2 regions of the Faecalibacterium sp. OF04-11AC genome follow, and region 2 is predicted to be linked to the other one. Evidence: riboswitches for the same ligand, from Rfam matches in the RefSeq annotation. Region 2 holds a riboswitch; the other holds the start of a gene.

Region 1 (8,607 bases), on a different contig from region 2:
CAATGGCAGAAACCGTGTAGTGGTTCTCGATGCCGTCCATGTCGGTGAAACGGATCTCATCGCCTAGGGCGAGGGTGCCGATCTTGCCGAAATGCGACTCGTAGTTGTGCGCCGCGATGACGAGATCATCGGTGCGGGAGGAGCCGAACTGGCGGCAGGGGGAAATTTTGAGTTTGGGGTAGCTCCACTCGCTCATCACCGGCAGGTCGATGCCAATGGCGGGGATGGAGACAGTGCCCACATATTCGTAGCCGTCCAGCTCCACCACGGGCAGCTCCGGGTCAAGGGAGCTGTAGTCGATGGCGGGAGCCGAGGCCGCGCTCTGCGTTTGTTCAACGACTTTTTCCTGTAGATCCTGTACGACGGTCTGGGCTTCCGCGCCGGCCTGGGCGTCCTCCCAGCGGTTGTAGCCGTAGAGGCCCAGCGCCGCCAGCAGCAAGACGACTCCCAGCAGGACACAGAGGACGCCCGGGGATGCTTTACGCATTGTCATCCTCTTTCTTCTTGGTGAGGAGGATCACGCCAGCCGCCAGGAACAGGGTGCCCAGCCCTGCCAAAACCGGCACGGGCCAGTTGAGCTGTCCGGTCTGGATCAGCTTGGGGGCACGCGCGTCAGCCACCGGAGGATTGACGGGCGTTTCCGCGACGGGCACCGCGGGCACCGTGGGGGTGGTATCCGGCCGCGCGTCCAGGACCGGCGGGTTCACCGGGGTCTCCGGGGCAGGCACCACAGGCGTGGGCTTCGGGTCCGGGGTGTAGGGGATATCCGGGATATACGGCGGATTGTACGGCGGATCGTACGGGTCGTCCGGGGCGGAGTTGTTGAACGTGTTGTTGAACAGGATGCTGTCTTCCTTGTCATTGGAGGACTGGTCGGCCTCATAGACCTTGGCCACGGCCACCAGCGTGTCGCCGCTCCAGCTCACGGTGACACGGAGCACCATGGTGCGGGTGTCGTAAGTGCCGTTGAGGGAGCCGCCTTTCCGCTGGGCCACCTCGTACTCATAGGTACCGGGGGCCGTGAAGACGAATGTCTCCGGGAATGTGGCGGTGGTCATATAACCGTTGGAACGGGTGCAGTCCGCCGTGTTGACGAACGCTTCCAGTGCGGCGGCATCGCCGGGCATGGGGGCTTTTTTGCGGGGGGTCAGGCGGATGGTGAGCTGCTCGTCGGGGATGGCATTGCCCGTGCACTTGACGTTGACCGTCAGGTTTTTCAGCTCCACGCGCTGTTCCGTTGCCGCAAAGGCCGCGGGCAGGCTCAGGCTCAGGCAAAGCACCAGCGCCAGCAGCGCCGCCGCGAATTTTCGGATCTTCATTTCATCCCCTCCTTTACTGCTCCGGCGTTGTCATCCACGCCAGAAGAATGGTTCTTGCATCGGTAAACTCAGTGGAACAGGTGGACATGGCCAGCACCTGTGCCCCCTCCCGCGCCCGGACGGTGTCCAGCGTGTCAGAGTGCAGGTGCAGCGCGTTCTCCTGTGCGAAATCGAGCAGACCGTTCAGGTTTGCGTCCCACTGGTTCACGTCGAAGATGGCATCCTCGGACGCGGGCACCAGCAGACAGGCGAAAATTTGTAAGTGGTAGGTGCGGTCGGGCAGGACCAGCGTGCCGGTGGTGTTCTCGTTGAAGAACGTCTCATCCTTGTACAGGTCAAGATCTCCAAACATCTTGCTGTTTTCCATGTGGTGGCCGTACAGCAGCGAATACGGATCGTGGAAGCTGCCATCACAATCGGAATCCAGGAAGATGCTGCCGGCCAGTGCAAAGTCGCCGTAGACATCGGTGTTGATGTAGCTGAAATTGTTCTCGCCCTGCACCACAGGGTAATCAATGGCGGTGTTGTCCAGGGTGAGCCAGGCTTTCACGTCCGAGTTGATGGCCAGCAGCTCCTCAAAGGAGGCGCCGTTCTCGCCATCGGCGGCAGGCTTGAACTGCAGCAGCTCGCCCTGCACGTTATCCACGGCGGCATAGACCTGGTTGTTATCCCACAGCGCGTAAGCGGAGTAAGCGCCCGCCGTGAGGAGGAACAGCACCACCACCGCGCTGATCAGGAAGTCGGCTGTCCGCAGCGCTACACGTTGCCAAGTGATACAGCCCACCTCCAGTCAGCTTGCGATGTTGGTTCTTGTTCAGAGAATTGCGAGTCCGGTTACGAGCGTCACCTCTTCGCCAGAGCCTCCCCTACTAGGGGAGGTGGCACGGCGAAGCCGTGACGGAGAGGTTGTACGGAGCAGCACCTGCGTTGTTCCGCTTGGCCGAAAGGCGTCCTTTGTCCAACCTCTCAGTCTCGCATCCGCTCGACAGCTCTCCTAGTAGGAGAGCCTTTGGCATTCCGCAAGGTCTGCTGTTATCGCCAGAGGCTCTTAAAAGTGTTTGCGGAGAGAGTGTTCAATTACTCTTCCTCGCGGCGCTTCTTGATGACCAGCATCATAGCACCACCAGCCACAACAGCCAGCATCAGGATGTAAGGAGCATTGTCGAGGATGACGCCGGTGTCGATGTTGCCATCGCCTTTTTTGTTGGTATACGAGACGTTCTCGTCTGCACTAGCGATCTTATCAGTGCCGCTGGTAGTACGGCTAGTCACAACACTGCCCTCATTAACTTTATAAGTGGTGGTATAGCCATTTGCCGGGCTGTCATCAGTGTAATCATCTTCCTCAACGGTAAAGGTCACACCATAAGGCAGGTTCTTGATTTCAATTTTGCTTGCATCTTTCAGGTAAACAGTTGCGGACTCACCAACCTTAATGGAAGTTGCGGACTTCTCAGTCTCACTCTTGTTAATACCACCGACGATTTCGTAACCGCCCTGATTGTAGGTCTTGCCCTCTTCGCCAACCAAAGTAACTGTGAATTTAAAGGCCTTGTTCTTGTCGCCCAAGCTGCCATCAACAGTCTTGTCAACATTCAGAGAACCAGCAGAATAGGTATTGTCGTCAAAGGAGTCAGACTTGTTCGAAGCCTCCCATTTTCCCTCAGCATTCTTCGCTTCAGTATGGACACCTGCCACACGGATGGTGCCATCTGCCTTATTGATAACCGTGACAATCAGCTTAATCTCTGCAGTACGGTAAGTAACACCAGCAGTAGTACCTGCTTTCTCTTTCAAAGTATACTCATAAACACCAACATGGTCATAAGACGGCAGTGTAATTTCAAATTCCTGTGTTTCTTTGCTGTCGTTGCCCGCTGCGCCCTCATCGTAGACAACCTTTGCAACGTAAGCTGACTCATTGCCGTCCAATCTTTCCAGTGCCGGTGCAGAACCTGCATCGCCATCGACAACTACACCATCGCCCTCCTGATACAGATAGAATGTCTCAGCCGGGCTAGTGCCATCGCCTTCCAGATTGTAGGTCTTGCTAATCTTCACAGTAGGCTCATCTTCATCGCCCTTAGCCGCAAATGCCATCGGAGTTGCCATTGCGAACATCATGGACAGTGCCAGAGCGCCGGCGGTCAGTTTTTTCGCAGTGTTGAGTTTCATGTGGATTCCTCCTAAATATTATATCAATGTTTTCAAGAACTTACAAGCTCCGCCGCCGCAGCAGGGTGATCACCTTTGCTTTGACGTCGGTGAGGGCCACCGGGCCAAAATCCCGGCTGTCCTCGGATTGCGTGCGGTAGTCTCCCAAGATGAAGACGCTGTCCGCAGGGACGGTGTAGGGGTACTCGAGGGTGTCTTTCGCGTAGGTGGGGTAAAGGATCTCGCCGCTCTGGGCCGAGCCGTTGACGATCAGCGTTCCCGAATCGTCCAGTGCGATGAGGTCGTTCTCGCGGCCCAGGACACGGCCCACCCGGAGCTTGCCGTCCTGCTCATAGAGCACCACGTCGTTCTTGGCGTAAGTGCCCTGCAGCCGGTATGCGATCAGCAGGTCGCCGTCCTTGACGGCGGGGAACATGCTGTTGCCGGAGGCCTGTGTCAGCAGGAACACCTGCGTGAACAGCACCCACGCGGCTGCCGCCAGCACCACCACCCGGCCCAGTAAACTGAGCGCGTCCCGGCGGTCCTGCGCGGCGTTGCGCCGCTTGTGCAGGGCTCTGCGCCCTGCCGTGAGCGGGTCTTGCGGAGGGAGTGTTTTTGCGGCTTTCGCCATCAACATCCCTCCTCAAGGTTCTCTCCGGGAGGTGTATGGGCTTCCAGCAGGGCGTTATACCTTGCTCTCTCGGCCCGGATGGCGTTTTCGTACAGGCCGTAGAGCTCCTCCAGCTTCTTCCACATCTGCACTTCATCCACGCCGCCGAGCAGGTTCTTGCGGAACTTCACCTTGCGGTACCATTCCACGATCTCCAGCTGCTCCTGGCTGATGCAGGCATCCTCCGCGCCGGGCAGGCGCTGTGCGGGCTGCGGGCCTCCTTTGGCTTTTTCTTTTGCCATCCATCCACCTCCTTTCGTGATTTTATTTGGCTTGGAAGTTGGCTTATTCATCGTCGTCGTTCTTCCGTTTCCGGAGGAAGAGCAGCACGCCGCCGCCCACGACGACCACGAGGATCAGGATGTAGGGGAGGGTGTCGAGGAGGACACCGTTGTCAACCTGGGCGTCCTTTTCGTTGGTAACAGTGATATTGATCTCGTCCAGATCGATCATATCATCCGTGATGGTAATCGTAGTAGTTTTTTCGTTTTCGCCTGTGAACTCCTGTCCATTGGCTCGAAGCAATCCGTTAGAAGTGTTCGGGTAGTAGATCTGAGCTGTGGTATCATAATCGCTTGCATCATATTCCGTAATGGTAATGACGTCTCCGACCTGAACCATCAAATTATTCAGCGTTCCAGGCTCCCCATGTGCCAGAGTAAATTCCTGACGGAAGTCATTCGGGCCTGTTACTACGATTCTGAACTGCTTGCTACGGTCACCAAACAGACCTTCCACCTTTTTCGTGATCGTCCGAATCGGCTTCTGTGTCTCAGGTTCCCATACAGCGTAGAAATAAACTGTGCCATCCTCACGGACCGCATCCGTGCTCGTTGTCAGATATCCATAATCGTTTGTTCCCCGTTTCAGCCATTCATTGTCTTCAATCAATGGACCGTGAACATTGATATCTCCCAGCGGGTCTTCCGTGTACCAGCCTTTCAGCTTATACCTCACGCCTTCAACAGTTTTTGTTGCTCCAATCTCTACAGCCGTAGTCTTGATAACAGCTTCGCCCTCTTTGTAGTTCCCGGAATCGACCTGCGACCACTTTTCTTCTCCTTTCGTCGGGTCTTTTACCATGAACTTCGCGGTAAAGGCTTTCTTGGTAACAACGCTGATTGCGCAATCGATATGATAGTTCTGATTTCCACCGTTATTACGAGAAATCTTTCGGGGCGTCAGGACGATCTCAGTAATATCACCTACTGTCAGGTCATTGATACCCGTGTCATTTTTTATGGATTCAATGTAGTTTTTGCTTATCTCGTTCCAGATCGATGTAAAGTAACCTCCTGTAGTCAGATCATCCTTTTTCACCGTCCAGGTCGTTCCTGTGCTTCCATCTGGCCACGAAGTGATATAATTTGTCAGAATCTGGCCGTTTCCTGTTACAATATTTTTGTTCGGAATTGCACTGTTATCATTAGTGTAGCCATTCGTCCAAGTAGCACCTGCCGTACTGATTTTTGCTTCCAGCTTACTCTGATTTGCCGTAGGTGCCCACTCGCCTGTGTCATTGTTCATCGGGTCGCCAGTAGGCAATTTCAAGAAGTAGATATAAGCACTGCCACTGTACTTATCTTCAAACTTAGTTACATTGATGGTAAACTCCTGAGCATCAAAATCGTACTTTCGATTGCCGTAATAAATATAGTAAGTGTGTTTGAGTTTTGCCGTACCTACAGACTTACCTTTAATTGTCGGATTCTGAATATTTTTCTCCGAGGTGAAAGATACCACATCATCGCCAGACTCAATCGTCCAAGTATGATAGTTTGTATAAAAATTCGGATAATATGCTTTTCCTGTTATCGTATACGTTCCATTCAACGGCATTTCAATGTTACTGCCATCACTATAGACCGTATATGCTTTATCTTCATTTGCCAATTCTGCCATCCGGTCATCTGCATCGCTGCTATCACTGTCATTTGCTTTGGACAGGTCTGCAACCAGAATTGCAAACGGAGAGAAGCCGTTGGTCGTGAAAGTCAAGTCACCATCGCTGGTAACATTCACTTTCAGCTCTTCCAGATCAGCGCCCTGATGGAAGACTTTTACGTCTGCCGCCGAGGTGAGGTCCAGACCGGAAATGGTAACTTTGCTGGTCTGCTCAAGCTCAAGACCGCCCTCATCTTTGGGGCTGATATTGAATGTATAAAGGGTGTTATACTCTTCTGAGTCAACCTTTTGCACAAGCTCATTTAACAATTTGTCCTGAGTATCTGCATCCAGCGTCTCAACATTCAGCGTTGTTGCACCCTCTACTTTGAAGCTGATGGTCTGGCCGTCAAGCGTAACGCTCTTGGTAGCTTCCGGCTTCTTCCACTTCGCGTAGACTTCCACGGTCGTGCCCTCGGAAATGTACAGGAACTCGTCAAACACGAACTTCTGCTCGTCGCCCAGATCGTCGGTATAGTACCAGCCTGCAAAGGCGCGGCTGTTGCCCTCGGGGTCATCGTTGGAGGTGGGGTCCGCGAACTGATAATCTTTCAGGTTCGCGCCGTCGGCGGCGGTCATGATGTGGTAGCAGCCTTTCTCGGTGCCGTACATGGCCAGATACTGTTCCACGGTCATTTCAGCGGTCTTGGCGGCGTCGGCGATGTCCGCGAGGTCGTAGCTGCTCATCTTCTTGAGCCAGAAGTGGTAGATGTTGGTGGGGATGGAGAACGCCGCGTCCACCTGCATCTGGTCGCCATCGGGGAGCGCGGCCGCGTCGTCATCGGGGAACGTCGTGCCGCTGGTGTCGTACTCATAGACGGTGTTGCCGCTTGCGTCGGTGGTGGTCTTCGTCGCGCCCTCTTTGGCATGGGTGTCATCGGCCACGGGGGGCTCGTCGCCCTCGACGGGTTTTTCCACCTCATTGTCCATGGCTGCGGGCTCGTCGTCCACGACGGGTTTTTCCACCTGATCGTCCATGGCTGCGGGCTCGTCATCCACGACGGGTTTTTCCACCTCATCGCCCTGTGCCGCGGCTCGTCGCCCATGCCGAAGTCATCATCCAGCGCCTCGGGCTCGTCCGCCACGGCGAAGTCATCGTCCAGCGCCTCGGGCTCGTCGTAGAGATCCATGGGTTCCGGCTCCGTGCCGGGGTCGGCGGCCTCCACTACTTCGGTGCCCGGCGTGTCAAGCCCCTCGCCCGTGCCGTTTGCAAAGGCGGGCAGCAGACAGCTGCACACGAAAATCAGCGCGAAGCACAACGCAAGCACCCGTTTGGCCAGCGGAAGCTTTTTCGCCGTGTGTTTTGCAAGATTTTTACGCATTTTTCATGCCCTCCTTTGGGATAGAGTCCGGGGTCGTGTCCATTCCCGATGCCTCGCAACAAAAAAGGCCGCATCCACACCCCGCCTGTCACAGCGGTGTTGAATGCAGCCGAACTATCTTCTGGTTTTCTGGCGTTTCCCTCCGGGGAATGCCAGCACAAAAGACTCCAAGCTTTGCGTCCCCGGCTCACGCCAGGTTTGCCAAAGTTTTCAGTTTCGCGGGGTGTTCCCGGCTGCTGGTACTATCCTACACAGCCCGGGATGCAAAAGGTGTCATTCGGTGGCGGGGCGCTGATTTTTCCGCCTGGCCGCCCGGCCCTTTCACTGGTGTTATTTTACCAAATTTGGCCTTGTCCATGCAAGTGTCCAAATGGACACAAAAACGGAATTTGCGTCTGTTTCTATCCAAAATCAGCCATTTCTTGTAGAGATTGCCCAATATAATCCCCCCAAAGTTTGTGCACTCCACCAACAAAAAGTTACAAATTTGTGTCTGCTAACCCGTGCGAAACAGACACGGGTCGGATAAATAAGTATTACTATATCGGTTGAGTTCGCGGGAGTTTCTGGAATTTCATCCGTTTCCGGGACTCCCGGAAACGCTGCAAAACCTCTCCGTCATCTTCGCTCACGCTCAATGCCACCTCTCCTGTCAGGGGAGGCTTTGGCATTCCGTCGCGTTTTCCAGCAAAACCAAATCAGTTTCATCGAAAACGAAACCTCTTTGCCAAGGGCTCCCCTGCCAGGGGAGCTGGCGCCGCAGGCGTCTGAGAGGTTGGACAAAGGACGCCTTTAGAGTGAGCGGAATAACGCAGGTGCTGCTCTGTACAACCTCTCCGTCATCTTCGCTCACGCTCGATGCCACCTCTCCTAGTAGGGGAGGCTTTGGCATTCCGTGACGTTTTCCAGCAAACGCAAATCAGTTTCATCGAAAACGAAACCTCTTTGCCAAGGGCTCTCCTGCCAGGAGAGCTGTCGAGCGGATGCGAGACTGAGAGGTTGGACAAAGGACGCCTTTAGAGTGAGCGGAATAACGCAGGTGCTGCTCTGTACAACCTCTCCGTCATCTTCGCTTCGCTCGATGCCACCTCTCCTAGTAGGGGAGGCTTTGGCATTCCGTGACGTTTTCCAGCAAAACCAAATCAGTTTCATCGAAAACGAAACCTCTTTGCCAAGGGCTCCCCTGCCAGGAAAGACT
Region 2 (8,607 bases):
GCCGCCCGCGCCGCAGCCAAAGCAGTAAAAGCTCTGGGTGTCCGGGTAAACATAGAACGAGGGAGATTTTTCGCTGTGGAACGGGCAGAGCCCGCCGTACAGCCGCCCCTTGCGCTTGAGCTGGACATAGCTGCCAATGAGCTCGGTGATGTCCGTCCGGCGGGTCAGCTCTTCAATGTATTCGTGTGGGATCATGGTCTCTTTTGCTGCTCCTTTTTAAAGAACGTGCCATTTGCGGGGCACAAAAACATCCTCGAACGTCCGGATGGCAAACTCATCGCTCATGCCGCTGATGTAGTCCGTCACCGCACGCTCCCGCCCCTCCTGATAGGCCAGCTGCAAATAGAAGTTGGACATCTGATCAATGTGGGTCAGGTAATATTCGTAAAGCTCCGTGAGCACTTTTTCCACTTTCTGCTCTTCCCGCTTGGCGGTGCGGTCCACATACACGTTGGCGTACATGAAATCTTTCAGGGCCAGAAACGCTTCGTGCTCCTCGGCTCCCACGCCAACATCTCCGTCGCTGTGGGCAAGGATGCTGCGGATCATGGTGGTGATGCGTTCGGATTTGGTATTGCCCAGCACCGCCGTGCACTCCTTGGGCAGGATGTCCGGGTCCAGCACACCGGCCCGGACGGCGTCCTCAATATCGTGGTTGACGAACGCGATCTGATCCGCCATCCGGACGATGCGCCCCTCCGGCGTGGCCGCCCAGGTACCCTTGGTGTGGGTCACAATGCCGTTCCGCACCTCCCAGGTCAGGTTGAGGCCCTGGCCCTCTTTTTCCAGCTTGTCCACCACCCGCAGGCTCTGCATATAGTGCTTGAAGCCATCGGGGCAGAGCTTGTTCAGGGCAGCTTCGCCCGCATGGCCAAACGGCGTGTGGCCCAGGTCGTGTGCCAGGCCGATGGCCTCGGTCAGGTCCTCGTTGAGCCGCAGCGCCCGGGCAATGGTCCGGGCCACCTGGGTCACTTCCAGCGTGTGGGTGAGGCGGGTGCGGTAAAGGTCGCCCTCCGGCGAGAGGAAGACCTGTGTCTTCTGTTTGAGGCGGCGGAACGCCTTGCAGTGGATGACGCGGTCCCTGTCCCGCTGGAACACGGGCCGGATGTCGTCCGGTTCTTCCTGCCGCTGCCTTCCCCGGCTCGCATCGCTGAACGTCGCCCAGGGGGCAAGGGTCAGCCGCTCGATCTCTTCGGTACGTTCCCGCACATTCATCCACAGTCCCTCGCTTTCTGTTATGTTGTCCTGCTCTCCCCTTTCTCAGCGCGCAGCGGATCCCAAACGCCGCGCCTTGGCAGTATTGTACCGCGTTTGTGCTGTCGAAAGGGGAAGATGCCTGTCTATTCTAAAAATAAAAGTTTATTTTGGATGGCAGGCCCTCTGCCTGTCATCCAAATTTTCTCTTTATGCCATCCAAGCCGTTCAGAACGGGGCGTAAAACGGCTTGGAAACGCTCACATTTGCCCCGCCCCGGGTCAGTTCCCGCAGCTGCTCCAGCAGCGGGAACTCGGTGCCCTCCGGCATCTGCCAGCGCAGAGCCACCCGATCCGTGAATTCCGGTTCGGCCAGCTTGGCCCCTGCCCCCTGGATCAGGAGGCTTGCCCGCTCATAGAGGGAGTAATCCACGGTCACGCTCAATTCAATGACGCTGCGCACCGTGACGACCTCCGCATTTTCCAGTGCCCGGGCCGTAGCCGTGGTGTAAGCCCGTACCAGGCCGCCCGTGCCCAGCAGCACCCCGCCAAAGTACCGGGTCACCACCACGATAAGGTCGGTCAGGCCGCTGTGCTGCAGCACTTCCAGTGCCGGGGTGCCCGCCGTCTTCGCCGGTTCGCCGTCGTCGGAGTAGCGCTCCCGGTTGCCCTCCCTCAGGCGGTAGGCATAGACGTTGTGGCGGGCGGTGCGGTTTTCCGCCCGCACTTTTTCCAGAAATGCCACAGCGGCCTCCTCGCTGTCCGCAAAGGAGAGCTGCGCAATAAAGCGGCTCTTTTTTTCTTCGTACTCGCCAATGGCCGTGCCCCGTATGGTGCGATAATCCTCCACAGTCTTCCTCCACAGTCTTCCTCCATATCCTCTCTCCGGCTCCCCTGGTAGGACAGACTCCCTCCGGCCGGAGGGAGATGCCGCGTCAGCGACAGAGGGAGGACGGCTGACCGCGCCAAAGCGCGGTTTGAGAGGTTTATTATCAAAATAAGTATAACATAAAAAAGAATACAAAAAAAGCCCGACAAATGTTCCTGCGCATCTGTCGGGCCGCGGTAATGGCTTATGTATTTGATTGTGGATCACTCGGTGACCAGCATTGCCCAGTTGGTACCGTAATCGCTGTTGGTGTCATAGTAGCAAGAAACGCACATCTTGCGGGCTTCCGGATCGAGGAGGATGGCACGGTGGCCATCGGAATTCATCCAGGAATTGACGACCTCTTCCGGCTGCGGCTGCCCCAGGCAGCAACTTCGCCAACGGCCTGATCTTTCACGTTAAAGGTGTTCAGCACGGTGAAGCAGCTGGTACCATCGGGACGGGTGTGGGAGTTGACCTCTGCCAGCTCACGAGCGCGGAGCTCGGTAGCGGCGTTCAGGTTTGCACCGCCCAGAACCAGGGCGTTCAGGCCGCGGCTGGTGCGCTCTTTGTTGACCAGAGTCAGGACCTGCTGAGAGAACTCGTCAGCGTTCACCGGGTAGGTGCAGATGACCACCCAGTAATCGCCGTACTCACCGCCATGATAGTGGCCGACGCCAATGTTCTTGACATTGCCATCCAGCAGGCAGGCGCGGAAGTAATCATTGCTCATCCAGGCTGCAACGGTCTCTTCAGGAGTCTCGGTGCCTGCCCAGTAAGCTTCGCCCACGGAAGCATCGGTCACGCCATACTCGCTGAGGATGGTGAACTCGCGCTGGCCATTGGGACGGACATAAGAATAGCGGGAGGTGAGCTCCTGTGCACGAGCCTGAGCGGCGTCGTTCAGGTTCTGGCTGCCGATGGTCACGGCAGAAACGCCAGCGTTTGCACGCTCCATGTTGATCAGCTGCAGGAACTGCTCGCTCTCGCTGCTGGAAGCAGCGGAAGCAGATGCTGCAAAAGCGGATACGACGCACAGCATAACAATGCAGAGCATCATTTTCAGAACATTGTTCTTACGCATATTCAAGACTCCTCGTTGACGATGTTGCAAAAAAGAGCATTGTAAACGCACCAAGAGCGTATACAATACTCTTTCAAGGTGCAACTGGCTGCCATTTTACAGGCCCTATAGCTTTGCGTCACAGCCTTTCGACTGCTTTGCCGGCTTATGAAAATTTACAATCTCTTCAACGAACTCCGAAGACTGCGTTTCTGTTCAGGCAAAAGAAAAAGAGCATTGAATTGCAACATACAGCAAAACAACACTCATACAAGTAATGTGCAACTGGCTGCCATTTTACAGGCCCTATAGCTTTGCGTCATAACCTTTCGGTCATTTTGCTAAATATTCAATTCGCAGTCTCCTTTTCAGGAGCCTTCCGGAAACTTATCCTCAGGGGAAAGTGTTCTGCTTTTCAGCACTCCGCTTTCCACAGCTGTAGTATAGCACGGCCTGTCATCCCTGTCAACCGTAAACCGTCAGAAATTGAAGATTTTTTTCACATCCTGTCGCGATCCGTCTCTCCCCTGCCTTTTGCAAACAAAAAAGAGAGGGCGGCTCTCCGGTACCGCCCTCTCTCAATGTTCAAAACGCCTCAGATTACTGAGCAGCCTTGGCTGCCTCGATCTGCTTGACCAGCTCGGGCACGACCTTGAACAGATCGCCCACGATGCCGTAATCGGCCACACCAAAGATGGGTGCGCCTCATTTTTGTTGACAGCGATGATGCACTCAGAATCCTGCATACCTGCGGTGTGCTGGATGGCACCGGAAATACCCAGAGCCACATAGATCTTGGGGTGCACGGTCTTGCCGGTCTGACCGACCTGATGGTCAGCAGTCATCCAGCCTGCATCGGTCACGGCACGGGAAGCGCCGACCACGCCGCCGCCCAGGGCTGCCGCCAGCTGCTCAGCCAGCTCGATGCCCTTGTTGACATCCTTGCTGATGCCGCGGCCCACAGAGACGATCACGTCCGCGCCGATCAGATCGACCAGCTTCTCAGCGGCCTTCTCAACGCTCAGCACTTCCGTCTTGATGTCGTCAGCGGTCAGGCTGAATGCGGGCTTCACAATCTGGCAGGCATCAGCCTTAGCCTGATCGAACGGAGCCTTCTTCATAACGCCGGGACGGACAGTGGACATCTGGGGACGGAAGCGGGGGCAGATGATGGTAGCCATCAGATGGCCGCCGAACGCGGGACGGGTCATCTTCAGGTTGCGATCCTCATAATCGAACTTCTGCTTGGAGAGGTCGATGGTGGAGCTCTCTTTCAGGAACTCGACATACTTTGCGGTATCCACATCCAGGTGGGTAGCATCAGCGGTCAGGCCGGTGTGCAGACGGGCTGCGCAGCGGGGGCCCAAATCGCGGCCAATGTTGGTCGCGCCGATCAGCAGGGCCTCGGGCTTGTACTCGTTGACCATGTCGCAGAGGACCTTGGTGTAAGCGTCGGTGGTGTAGTCTTTCAGCAGCGGGCTCTCGCAGACCATGACCTTATCGGCACCATAGCCGCCCAGCTCCTTGGCAATGCCTTCCACGTTGTCGCCCAGCAGCAGGCCGGTGACCTCGCAGTTCAGCTCGTCAGCCAGCTTACGGGCCTCGCTGACCAGCTCGAAATCGGTGGGCATCAGTTTGCCCTGGCGCTGCTCACAGAAGACCCATACGCCCTTGTACTCGTTAAAATCAGCCATTGTAATCCTATGCTCCTTTCATCAGATCAGGTGCTTCTTGGCCAGGATACCAGCCAGCTGAGCAGCGACATCGTCGCCCGTCAGCATGGTACCTGCGCCCTTCTGCGGAGGAGTGAAGGACTTAAAGACGTTCGTCGGAGAACCCTTCAGACCGATGGTATCGACCTCGATCAGCGGATCGTCCTTCAGAGCGTTGTAATCGAACACTTCCATCGGCTTGTCGTAGCAGGTGAAGATGCCATTGACGCTCATGTAGCGGGGCTCGTTCAGCTCCTTGATGCAGGTCAGCAGGCAGGGAGTCTGAACCTTGACCATCATGTAGCCGTCTTCCAGCATACGCTTCACGGTCAGGGTGTTGCCGTCTTTCTGGATGTCGGCAACGTAGGTCACCTGAGGCAGGTGCAGCTTCTCTGCGATCTGCGGGCCAACCTGAGCGGTATCGCCATCGATTGCCTGACGGCCGCAGAAGACAACGTCCTCGGGGCCAACGCCGATCTTATTGACAGCAGCAGCCAGAATCTGGCTGGTTGCAAAGGTATCAGAACCGCCGAACTCACGGCCGGAAACCAGAACAGCCTTGTCAGCGCCGCGGGCCAGCAGCTCACGCAGCATACCCTCTGCCGGCGGGGGACCCATGGTGACAACAACGACCTCGCAGCCGGTGGCGTCCTTGAGCTTCAGGGCAGCCTCCAGAGCGTTCAGGTCATCGGGGTTGGTGATGGTTGCCATGGAGGCACGGTCCAGCGTACCGTCCGCCTTGACGGCCACCTTACCGGAGGTATCAGGAACCTGCTTTACACAAACAATTGCTTTCATTGTAAATCTTGCCTCCCTTACTTCAGCAGAGCGCCGGAAATGACCATCATCTGCACTTCGCTGGTGCCCTCATAGATCTCCGTGATCTTGGCATCACGCATCATGCGCTCGATGGGATAGTCACGAGTGTAGCCGTAGCCGCCGAACAGCTGCAGGCAGCGGCGGGTCACGTCGCTGGCGGTGCGGGCTGCGATCAGCTTAGCCTGAGCGGCCTCAACACTATAGCGGACCTTTGCACCGTCCATAGCCTGCTGCTTCTTCAGAGCAGCTGCATAGACCAGGTACTTGGCAGCTTCCACGCGGGCCTTCATCTCAGCCAGCTCGAACTGGGTGTTCTGGAAAGCGGAAATGCTGCGGCCGAACTGCTTACGCTCTTTGACGTATGCAACGGTCTCTTCCAGAGCGCCCTCGGCAATGCCCAGAGCCTGGGAAGCGATGCCGATACGGCCGCCGTCCAGGGTAGCCATAGCCAGCTGGAAGCCCTTGCCGCGCACGCCCAGCATACGGTCTTTCGGAATGCGGCAGTCCTCAAAGATCAGCTCGCAGGTAGAAGAACCGCGAATGCCCATCTTGTCCTCAGCCTTGCCGACGGAGAAGCCCGGGTCGGTACGCTCCACGATGAAGGCAGAGCAGAGCTTAGTGGGACGACCGCGCTTATCCAGCACGTTATCGGTAACGGCGATGACGATGAACACATCAGCAAAGCCAGCGTTGGTGATGAAGATCTTGGAGCCATTCAGCACCCAGTAATCGCCATCTTCCTTAGCAATGGTCTGCTGACCCTGTGCATCGGTGCCAGCGCCCGGCTCGGTCAGGCCGAAAGCGCCCAGCCACTCGCCGCTGCACAGCTTGGCAGGTACTTTGCTTTCTGCTCAGGGGTGCCATTCTCATAAATAGGAGCAGCGCACAGGCTGGTATGAGCAGAGACGATGACACCGGTGGTGCCGCAGACCTTGCTCAGCTCCTCAACTGCCATGACGTAGGACAGGACATCGCCGCCTGCGCCACCCACGGAAGTGGGGAAATAAATGCCCATCATACCCAGCTTGCCCATCTTCTCGACGGTCTCTTTGGGGAAGTACTCTTCGGCGTCAACTTTCTTAGCCAGGGGCTTGACTTCGTTTTCAGCAAACTCGCGGTACATCTTCTGTACCATCTGCTGCTGCTTGGACAGAGTAAAATCCATCGCTATATCCTCCTAACGGGTATTTTTTCAGTTCCTGAGCAGTGCTTGTCCGCTCAGTGCAAACAAATTCCTCCCGGCCGCTTTCCCGCGGCCGGGAGAAACGTTTTTCAGAAATTACAGCTCATCAACAGGGGTCTTGGTGCGGTCTGCGTTGTAAACGTAGAAGCCCTTGCCGGTCTTGCAGCCCAGGTTGCCGCCGCGGACCATCTTACGGATCAGCGGGCAAGCACGATACTTGCTGTCGCCGGTCTCCTTGTACAGGACGTCCATGATGGCCAGGCAGATGTCCAGGCCGATGAAGTCGCCCAGCTCCAGGGGTCCCATGGGGTGGTTTGCACCCAGCTTCATAGCGGTGTCGATGCCAGCAATGTTGGAGACGCCCTCCATCTTGATGAATGCAGCCTCATTGATCATGGGGATCAGGATGCGGTTGACGACGAAGCCGGCAGCCTCGTTGACCTGCACAGGGTTCTTGCCGATGGCAACGGAGATCTCCTTGATCTTCTCAACGGTCTCAGCGGGAGTGTTGCAGCCTGCGATGACCTCGATCAGCTTCATGCGGTCTGCGGGGTTGAAGAAGTGCATACCGATCATGGGGCGGCTCAGGCCCTTGCCGATCTCAGTGATGGACAGGGAGGAAGTGTTGGAAGCAAAGATGCACTCGGGCTTGCAGATCTTATCCAGCTCGCCAAAGGTGGTCTGCTTGACTTTCATGTCCTCAAATGCAGCCTCAACGATCAGGTCGCAGTCCGCGCACAGGTCCTCTTTCAGGCCCGGGGTGATGGCACCAACGATGGCGTCCACTTTCTCCTGGGTCATCTTGCCCTTAGCGATCAGCTTCTCGTAGCCCTTCTTGATCTTTGCCAGACCATTCTCGGCCCACTCCTGCTTGATGTCACACAGAGCAACGGTGTTGCCCTCAACCTGTGCAAATGCCTTTGCGATGCCCTGGCCCATAGTGCCAGCGCCAATAACACCGATCTTCATAGGATATCTCTCCTTTAAATATTTGATGTTAAGTAATCTTTTCTTACGCTCTCCCCTCTCCCGGGGAAAGCTTAAAACCGGAATGTTTTAGTTGTTGGTGAACACTGCCTTGGGCTTCGGCTTCTCACGAGAGAGGAAGCATGCCATACCCTCGACCTGATCGTGGGTCTCGAAGCAGTCGCCAAACAGCTTTTCTTCCACTTCCACAGCCTTTTCAATGGGGAGGCTGATGCCGTCATTGATGGCTTTCTTGCAGTTGCGCACTGCAATGGGAGCGTTCTTGGCGATCTTGCCAGCCAGCTTCAGGACATTCTCCATCAGCTCAGCCTGCGGATACACGGCGTTGACCAGGCCAATGCGCAGAGCCTCGTCAGCCTTGATGTTCAGGGCCGAGTAGACCAGCTGCTTTGCCATGCCCATGCCGACCAGACGAGCCAGCCGCTGGGTGCCGCCGAAGCCCGGGGTGATGCCCAGACCGACTTCCGGCTGGCCGAAGACAGCGTTGTCGGAGCAGATGCGGATGTCGCAGCTCATTGCCAGCTCGTTGCCGCCGCCCAGTGCAAAGCCGTTGACCGCTGCAATGACGGGGACGGGGAAGCTCTCGATCATGAGGAAGACATCGTTGCCCAGCTTACCAAAAGCTTCGCCCTCTGCCTTGGTCATGGTGCTCATGGAGCCGATATCCGCGCCGGCCACAAAGCTCTTGTCGCCCTCGCCCGTCAGGACGATGCAGCGGATGGTGTTCTGATCCACAGCCTCAAAAGCTGCTTTCAGGTCAGCCAGAACTTCGGGGTTCAGGG

Evidence for each region. Region 2 has a riboswitch for cyclic di-GMP ahead of DXA70_RS00235 (CAP domain-containing protein). Riboswitches for the same ligand answer to the same signal wherever they lie in the genome.
Region 1: linked by a shared signal. The riboswitch ahead of DXA70_RS10490 (hypothetical protein) and the one ahead of DXA70_RS00235 (CAP domain-containing protein) in region 2 are both predicted to bind cyclic di-GMP.

Annotation. Positions count from the first base shown of each region.
Region 1 is NZ_QTVP01000024.1:57-8,663, reverse strand. Features, by position in the region: gene DXA70_RS10520 (sortase) at 1-487, opposite strand, end outside; gene DXA70_RS10515 (FctA domain-containing protein) at 480-1,319, opposite strand; gene srtB (class B sortase) at 1,333-2,103, opposite strand; gene DXA70_RS10505 (FctA domain-containing protein) at 2,397-3,494, opposite strand; gene lepB (signal peptidase I) at 3,535-4,104, opposite strand; gene DXA70_RS10495 (hypothetical protein) at 4,104-4,385, opposite strand; gene DXA70_RS10490 (hypothetical protein) at 4,429-7,101, opposite strand; cyclic di-GMP riboswitch class I at 7,511-7,622, opposite strand.
Region 2 is NZ_QTVP01000001.1:43,296-51,902, reverse strand. Features, by position in the region: gene dnaG (DNA primase) at 1-195, opposite strand, end outside; gene DXA70_RS00245 (deoxyguanosinetriphosphate triphosphohydrolase) at 217-1,215, opposite strand; gene DXA70_RS00240 (YigZ family protein) at 1,423-2,043, opposite strand; gene DXA70_RS13685 (hypothetical protein) at 2,286-2,408, opposite strand; gene DXA70_RS00235 (CAP domain-containing protein) at 2,405-3,145, opposite strand; cyclic di-GMP riboswitch class I at 3,222-3,297, opposite strand; cyclic di-GMP riboswitch class I at 3,402-3,477, opposite strand; partial or broken gene acrA (acryloyl-CoA reductase electron transfer subunit beta) at 3,725-4,818, opposite strand; gene acrB (acryloyl-CoA reductase electron transfer subunit gamma) at 4,840-5,634, opposite strand; partial or broken gene DXA70_RS00220 (acyl-CoA dehydrogenase) at 5,652-6,820, opposite strand; gene DXA70_RS00215 (3-hydroxyacyl-CoA dehydrogenase NAD-binding domain-containing protein) at 6,935-7,807, opposite strand; gene DXA70_RS00210 (enoyl-CoA hydratase-related protein) at 7,895-8,607, opposite strand, start outside.